One region of the Pseudomonas sp. AC172 genome, then DNA from elsewhere that is predicted to be linked to it. Evidence: riboswitches for the same ligand, from Rfam matches in the RefSeq annotation. Region 1 holds a riboswitch; the other holds the start of a gene.

Region 1 (4,209 bases):
ACCAACAGGCTCACGCGGTGTTGGTGGGCGTTGTCGAGGTAGCGATAGGCATCGGCGTCGACCACCGAATAGTTGCCGTATTCGACTTGTTTCGAGCTTTTGATATCGCGGATATAACGAATCGCACCGCCAGCGCCCCACAGACGATTTTCCGATTCATAGCCCACCCGCGAACGGGCGAAGAAGCTCGGAATATCATTGATGGTCACACCAGTGCGCGACTCGGTGAGGTTGCGGGTCATGTCGGCTTGCAGGCTCCACTGCTCATTGAGCGCGAGCTTGGCGTCGGCCTCGAAACCGCGCATCTGGATCGTGCCTTCGCCGTTGACCCACTGAATGTCATCGAGGGTGATCAGGTCGTCGATCTTGCGTTTGAACAGGGTCACGCTGGCGCTGAATTCACGGTTGAGCAAAAAGCCTTTGTAGTCGACACCCAGTTCGGCGTTGCGGCTTTTTTCCGGCTTCAGGTTGCGGTTGCCGATCTCGTCGCCCGGCTCGTTGACGAACAGTTGCTCGGCGTTCGGCAGTTTGTAGGCGCTGCCGTATTGGCCACGCACCGACCAGTTGTCGTTGAGGTCATACAGCGAAGTGAGCATGCCAACGGTGGCGCTGTCACCGCCGCCCATGGCTTCGTGGCGCATGCCGATACTCGGGTGCCAGTCGGGCAGGGCGTCGATCTGCGGGCGCAGTTGCGTGTAGAGCGCATGGGCTTCGGCCTTGTCGTTATCGATGATCAGCACATCGTCCTGGCCCTTGAACCATTGGTTGTCAGTGCCGAACACCAGCACATGGCCACCGGGCAATTCTGCCTTGCCTTCAGCCTGCACGCCCCAGTCGGTGAAGCCCCAATTGTCGTTGTGGTTGATGACTCTGGTTCCGCCGCCCTCGACGTTGTTGACGCGGGTGTAGCGCGTGTCCCAGTCGTTGATATGGCCTTTGACGAAGTAGCTCAGGCGCTCATTAATGGTCTGCTCAAAGGTCGCCGTGGCGATCTGCTGCACGCGGTCGTTGGTGGTGTTGTGGTTGTCGACCGGGCGGGCGAAGTCGAGGTTGGCGTCGGCGTATTGGTAGAACAGTTCGAGCCGCGAATCATCGCCAAACGACTGAATCGCCTTGCCGCCGAAGGTGGTGACTTCGTAGGCGCGGTTCTTCTCGCTGACGTTTTTCATGTCGCGGTTGCGATACGGCTGGTAACCGTCGGAGACGTTGTGGCTGACATACGCCAGCAAACCGAGATCGCCGAAACCGTTAGTGAAGATGTTCTCGACGCGGGCGTCTTCGGTAGTGCCGCCAAAGCTGTCCACGCCCAGGTTCACTTCGCCGGAGGCTTTGCGCGACTGCGGGCTGCGGGTGACGATGTTGATCACACCGGAAACGGCCTGAGTGCCGAACAACAGGCTCTGGCCACCCTTGAGCACTTCGATGCGCTCGATGGCATTGGCCGGCAGGGTGTCCAGATAGAGGCCGCCGTACAGACGATTGTTCAGGCGCACGCCGTCAAGCAGGATCAGCGTGTCGTCGTTGCGCCCGCCCAGCAGCGAATAGGTGCCGTAGTCGAACGGTCCGTTTTTCGGCGCCACGTACAGGCCGGGGATGAACATCTGCATCACGCGGCTGACATCGGCGCTGGGGCCGGCGCGCTCGATCTGTTCGCGGCTGACGATCTCGACCTTGCTGCCGAACTTCGCCATGTCGGCGACCGTGGTGGACTCCACCGACGGTGCGGAAACGATTTGCTGATTGAGTTCCAGTGGCGCGTCATCCGCCAGCAGCAGGGGGCTGAACAGACAGCCGAACAGAAAGGTTGGAGCCGAGGTGTAGAAAGGTCGAATCATTGTCTTCTCGAAAAGGATCTTCGCAGAAGAGCATGCAGGAGAAGGCATCGCGCACAGCCAATACCGGCCCATGCCCGCCCACCGCAGGATTTTGCCAAACGAAATTTCAGGCCGGTCTCCGGGCTCGCGCGTATCGAGGCTTTCACCTTCCCATGGCCGTGCGGCCACAGTGGTGTATCGAAAACATCACGCGCATACCGTTGCGGGGGCAGCACCGGACTTGTTCGAAAAGAACGTACCGGTTTCCCGTTTCACCCCATGCACGGCGGCATGGGACACCTGAAACTGGGCGGCATCTGAACATTCGACAGACCGTTCGTCAACTTGCATGCGTGCGTACTCCTCTAGCCATTGTGGGAGCGAGCTTGCTCGCGAAGGCGTAGTGTCAATCAACAATGATGTAACTGATCCGGCCTCTTCGCGAGCAAGCTCGCTCCCACAGGATCTCTGCTCTGCATTAAAAACAGGTCGAGGTCGCACTTGGTCGTTTGATAGGTGAAGGTTTAAAGTTCACTTCAAGTTCAATTACGGCTCAGGTCAATCATGAAAATCGGTGAACTGGCAAAAATCAGCGGTCTGGCGCCTTCGCGCATCCGCTTCTATGAGGCGAGCGGGCTGATCAAGTCGGTCGGGCGCAAGGCCAACGGTTATCGCGACTATGCCCCGGAAACCGAGTGGATCCTGCAGATCATCACCGGTGCACAAGCGGCAGGGTTTTCCCTCGAGGAAATCCGCCAGTTACTGCCGGTGAACGCGCAGGACTGGCAGCACGAAGAAATGCTGGTCGGGCTCAAACGCAAGGTCGAAGAAATCGAAATCCTCCAGCAACGCCTGGCGCATAACAAGGCGCAGCTGTTGCGGGTCATTCACGGCATCGAGAGCAAACCCGCCGACGTCGGCTGTGCCGACAACGCGCAGTTGCTGATCAACCAGATGCGCGAGGAGAAGGCCGCTACGGGCAAATAATCACAGTTGATAAAAAGGCCTTGACCTTAAAGTTGGCTTTAATCTTATGGTTGTCCCACGCCCAATCGAGGACTCCTCATGAACGTGTTCGACAACCTGCAACTCCCCAACGGTTCAACCATCAAGAACCGCATCGCCAAAGCCGCCATGGAAGAAAACATGGCCGACGCCGATCAGGCACCTTCGCAAGAACTGATGCGCCTGTATCAAGCCTGGGCCGATGGTGGTGCCGGACTGTTGATCACTGGCAACGTCATGGTCGACGGCCGCGCGATGACCGGGCCGGGCGGCGTGGTGCTGCAGGATGACCGGCAATTGGCCAGGTTCAAGCGCTGGGCACAGATTGGCCGATCGGGCGGCGCGCAGTTCTGGCTGCAGATCAACCATCCCGGCCGACAGATGCAGGCCAATCTCGGGCAGAAAACCTGGGCGCCATCAGCGGTTCCGCTGAACATGGGCAGCCTGTCCAAACACTTCGCCACGCCCCACGCGATGACCGCCAGCGTGATCGCTGACGTCATCCAGCGTTTCGCCCGCAGCGCACAGCTTGGCGAGCAGGCCGGCTTCACCGGTGTGGAAATCCACGCCGCCCATGGCTATTTGTTGAGTCAGTTCCTGTCGCCGTTGACCAATCAGCGCACGGACGAGTGGGGCGGGTCGCTGGAGAACCGCGCGCGGCTGTTGCTGGACATCGTCAAGGCTGTGCGTGCACTGGTTTCAGCGGAGTTTGCGGTGGCGGTGAAACTCAATTCCGCCGACTTCCAACGCGGCGGCTTCAGCGCCGATGACGCGCGACAAGTCGTCGAATGGCTCAACGATCTGGGTGTGGATCTGGTCGAGTTGTCCGGCGGCAGCTACGAAGCCCCGGCCATGCAGGGCGAAGCACGGGACGGCCGCACCTTGGCGCGCGAGGCGTACTTCGTCGAGTTCGCCCAGGACATCCAGAAAGTCGCGCGGATGCCGGTGATGGTCACGGGCGGCGTGCGTCGTCGGCCCATTGCGGAAATGGTCGTTAACAGTGGCGTGGACATGGTCGGCATCGGCACGGCGCTGGCCATCGATCCGAACCTGCCGCGTGACTGGCTGCTGGGCAAGGACAGTGCCCCCGAGCTGCCGCCGATCACCTGGAAGAACAAGGCCATGGCGTCGCTGGCCAACATGGCGGTGGTCAAGTTCCAGTTGCGCAAACTCAGTCAGGCGAAAACACCCGATCCGCACGTGTCACCGCTGCGCGCGCTGATCATGCAACAAATCGGCAACGCCTTGCGTACCCGCCAGTACCGCAAGTGGGTGGCGAGCAACTGATCTGAATGGCTTGCTGACGTTCGGCCCTATATCCTGCACGCCTGTTTGATGGATTGATTTAGGGAAGAGTTGCATGCCGTTCAGGGTGATGGTGGTTGGTGGT
Region 2 (4,209 bases), 1.7 Mb from region 1:
AACAACGAAACCCAGCCCATGCCGAGGCCTTCGGCGCGCGAGGCCAGCCACAGGTTCTGGATCGCGCAGGACAGCGAGGCCATGTCCATTTCCGGCAGCGTGCGGCGACCAAAGATGTGTTTTTCGCGATCGTCCATTAACGCGGCGACCAGCACTTCGGCGCAGTCATGGATGCCCTCGACCTTGAGTTTCATGAACTCGTCACTGCGCTCGCCGAGGGCTTCAGCGGTGCGCACGCGCTCTTCTTCGACGAGGTTCTGGATCTGCCCGCGTAAAGTTCGGTCGCTGATGCGGATGAAACGCCAGGGCTGCATCAGGCCGACGCTTGGGGCCTGGTGGGCGGCTTCCAAAAGTCGGCGCAACAGCTCCGGTTCGACGCTGCCGCCGGTGAAGTGGCGCATGTCGCGGCGTTCGGCGATGGCTCTGTAAACCGCTTCGCGTTCGGCTTCGGAGAATGCGTTGTCTGTCATGACCTCTTCGCGAGCAAGCTCGCTCCCACATTGGACGGGGTGCTTGCTCAAGAAACACGATCCCCTGTGGGAGCGAGCTTGCTCGCGAAGGCGGCCTCACGGTCTGGCGCAAACAATGCGGCAATCGCAGTCGGATTCGACGGGAAATAAAAGTGCACGTACGACGCCGTCATCCGCCCTTCCCGATAAACCGCCTCGGCACCGCGCCCACCATTCGGACTCAAGCCACGCGCAATCGGCGTCAACTCAGTCTTCGTCAGCGAATGATGATAAGTGTGCCCACGCAGCGAACCTTCCGGCAGATCAACCGCTTGCAACGCCAATGCGGCCAGACGCTTCTGCATCACCGCGTCGCCTTTAAGCAGCCCGATCAATTCGGCGCGAGTTCCTTCAACGTCGGTCAAAGAATCCAGCAGGTACAGCATGCCGCCACACTCAGCGAGCAACGGTTTCCCTGCCGCATGATGCGCACGGATCGCTTCAACCATCGCGGTGTTCTGCGACAACGCAACGTGGTGCAGTTCCGGATACCCACCGGGCAAATACAGGCTGTCCGCCTCAGGCAATTGCGTGTCGCGGATCGGCGAGAAGAAACTCAGCTCGGCGCCCATCGCCCGCAACAGATCGAGACTCGCGCCGTAGGTGAAGGCAAACGCCTCATCATGGGCGACGGCAATTCGTACATTCTTGAGCAGTGGCTCGACAGCGATGACGTCAGGCGCGGCGAACTCAACCGCCGGTGGCAGCGCTACCTCACAGCTGCTGGCGAGAGCGTCGGCAGCCGCGTCGAGACGCACATCGAGGTCATTCAGCTCGCTGGCCTGCACCAGGCCGAGATGCCGGCTCGGCAGTTCGATACCCGTTTCGCGGGACAACGCGCCGTACCAGCGCAGGCCTTCAGTGAGACTGCCTTCGAGCAATTGCGCATGTCGCAAAGTTCCGACACGATTGGCCAGCACACCGGCAAACGGCAGATCCGGCTGATACCTCGCCAGACCCAGTGCCAACGCACCAAAGGTCTGCGCCATCGCCGTCCCATCAATCACGCCGAGCACCGGCACACCGAAATGCCGCGCCAGATCAGCGCTGGAAGGCGTACCGTCGAACAGGCCCATCACGCCTTCGATCAGAATCAGATCGGCCTCGGCAGCGGCTTCCCACAACAGACGACGACTTTCCTGCTCACCGACCATCCACATGTCCAGTTGATACACCGGCGCACCGCTGGCGCGCTCGAGAATCATCGGATCAAGGAAATCCGGGCCGCATTTGAACACGCGTACCACGCGCCCCTGATTGCGATGCAAACGGGCGAGCGCGGCGGTAACGGTGGTCTTGCCCTGACCGGAGGCCGGCGCGGCGATGAGGACCGCCGGGCAGTGACGTGGTTGATTCAAAGTTCGACGCCTTTCTGCGCTTTGATGCCGGCCTGGAAGGCGTGTTTGAGCATGCCCATTTCGGTGACGGTATCGCCCATCTCGATCATTTCCGGCTTGGCCGCGCGACCGGTGACGATCACGTGCTGCATCGGCGGACGCGCCTGCAAATCGCTGAGCACCTGATCGAGATCGAGGTAGCCGTGCTTGAGGGCGATGTTCAGTTCGTCGAGCACCACCAGACCGATCGACGGATCACGCAGCAGTTCACGCGAGACTGCCCACGCGGCTTCGGCGGCGGCGATGTCGCGCTGACGATCCTGGGTTTCCCAAGTGAAACCTTCGCCCATCACGTGGAAACGCACTTGCTCGGGGAAACGGCGGAAAAACAACTCTTCGCCGGTGCTGTTGCGGCCCTTGATGAACTGCACCACACCGCACTGCATGCCGTGGCCCATGGCGCGGGCGAGCATGCCGAACGCCGAGCTGCTTTTGCCTTTGCCGTTGCCGGTCAGCACCAGCACCAGGCCGCACTCGTCAGGCGAGTTGGCGATGCGTTCGTCGATCACGGCTTTTTTGCGCTGCATACGCGCCAGATGGCGTTCGTCGCGCTCGGGGGAATCAGTCATGGGGGAGCTCTCCGTTGAGGCTGGATAACGGCGGGCAGGCACAAGAATAGACGGCAAAAAGCCTGGCATCGCCCACCGTGATGCCGCTGGATGGATCAGGCCGGTCTCCGGGCTCATGAGCGGCGTTGGCCTGACTGCGCGCCTTCCCGCTTTGAGCAGTGGCATTCGACGCAGTGTTCACTCATTTACCGTTGCGGGGGCAGCGCCGGGATCGTGGTGGTTCTTCGTGCGAAGACAACCCTCACCGGCTTCCCTGTTTCACTCTGTCGACGCAGGTCACAGAGCACCTGAAACAAGCCGCGAAGGTTAGAGGGTTGGGGATGGAGCGTCAATTAAAGAGGCGGCCATCGGGCGAATAACTGCCGCCGATCAATTATCCGACGCCAATCTTGTGCCACACTGATACAAATGATATCAAAGAGCCATGCTTTTCCCGAAAAGCCCACCACAACAATAAAGGATGATGACGATGCAAGGCATGATCATCAGCAACCCGCGCCTGGAATTCCTGCGCCCGGTGCTTGAACGCTGGTTTGACTGTATCGACCGTTACAACGCCGTACGCGGCGACAGCGACACGCCTTACTGGCATGACGAGAAAGCCAATCTCGGATTGCTCTCGGCCGCAGCCTGGATGGCTGAGCTGGTCACTTTGAACGACACCGCCACGCGCAAACAGAATGAAGAAGGCGAGCGCAACGCCCGCGCCGATCTGTTTCTGGCCGGTGCCGAAGACCGCGCCTTTATCCAGGCCACCCAGCGCTGGCCAAAGGTTACCAACCTGAATCTGACTCAAGCCTTGCTGGACATCACCAACGACGCCAAACGCATCAGCTATGCCAGCGACCTCAAGCTTGGCTGCCTGTTTGTCGCGCCGCAAAAAGCCCAGCACAGCGCCAGCCCCGAAGAGTTGCAGGACATGGTCGACGATCTGCAAAAGGAACACACCTGCGCGGTCGCCTGGTATTTCCCCTATGCCTATCGCAAATTGCGCAGCGAAACCGGCAACTATCACCCAGGCATCGCCGTGCTGTTCAAGGAAGCCCGCGGCTGAGCAGTTGAACCATCGGGCTTGCGCCCTCCTCTATGATTAGGAATGCATTCATAGGGAAGATCAGCAATGCGCAAGCCCCAGCTCGTTTTTGTCATCGCCTTCGCCGGAGGGCTCGCCGCCTGCGGTGAATCCTCCAGCCTGCAAGTCTCCGACGGCACCGGCCCGTCACCCAAGCTGCCCGAACCGAACAAGACCCTGATCCCGACGGTGAACATCGCCCCGGCGATCGGCTGGCCCGAGGGCGCTAAACCGACAGCCGCCACCGGCACCCAGGTCGCAGCATTCGCCGAAGGCCTCGACCATCCGCGCTGGCTCTACGTGTTGCCCAACGGCGACGTGCTGGTAGCGGAAACCAATGCCCCGCCAAAGCCTGACGACAGCAGCGGCATTCGCGGCTGGGTGATGAAGAAGGTCATGGGCAAGGCTGGCGCGGGCGTGCCGAGTCCGAACCGCATCACCTTGCTGCGTGACACCGATCACGATGGCGTCGCGGAAACACGCACGGTGTTCCTGCAGAACCTCAACTCGCCGTTCGGGATGACGCTGGTCGGCAACGATCTTTACGTCGCTGATACCGATCGCTTGCTGCGCTTTAACTACGAAGCAGGCGCGACCGAGATCAAGTCGCAGCCAATCAAGGTAGTCGATCTGCCCGGCGGTACGCTGAATCACCACTGGAC

Evidence for each region. Region 1 has a riboswitch for cobalamin ahead of ACZ0A4_RS10900 (TonB-dependent receptor plug domain-containing protein). Riboswitches for the same ligand answer to the same signal wherever they lie in the genome.
Region 2: linked by a shared signal. The riboswitch ahead of cobO (cob(I)yrinic acid a,c-diamide adenosyltransferase) and the one ahead of ACZ0A4_RS10900 (TonB-dependent receptor plug domain-containing protein) in region 1 are both predicted to bind cobalamin.

Annotation. Positions count from the first base shown of each region.
Region 1 is NZ_OZ409868.1:2,435,005-2,439,213, reverse strand. It holds gene ACZ0A4_RS10900 (TonB-dependent receptor plug domain-containing protein) at 1-1,835, opposite strand, end outside; cobalamin riboswitch at 1,928-2,133, opposite strand; gene ACZ0A4_RS10895 (MerR family transcriptional regulator) at 2,379-2,801, shown strand; gene ACZ0A4_RS10890 (NADH:flavin oxidoreductase/NADH oxidase family protein) at 2,880-4,106, shown strand; gene ACZ0A4_RS10885 (saccharopine dehydrogenase family protein) at 4,180-4,209, shown strand, end outside.
Region 2 is NZ_OZ409868.1:737,678-741,886, reverse strand. It holds gene bluB (5,6-dimethylbenzimidazole synthase) at 1-470, opposite strand, end outside; gene ACZ0A4_RS03490 (cobyrinate a,c-diamide synthase) at 518-1,867, opposite strand; gene cobO (cob(I)yrinic acid a,c-diamide adenosyltransferase) at 1,864-2,475, opposite strand; cobalamin riboswitch at 2,557-2,781, opposite strand; gene ACZ0A4_RS03480 (hypothetical protein) at 2,945-3,529, shown strand; gene ACZ0A4_RS03475 (PQQ-dependent sugar dehydrogenase) at 3,596-4,209, shown strand, end outside.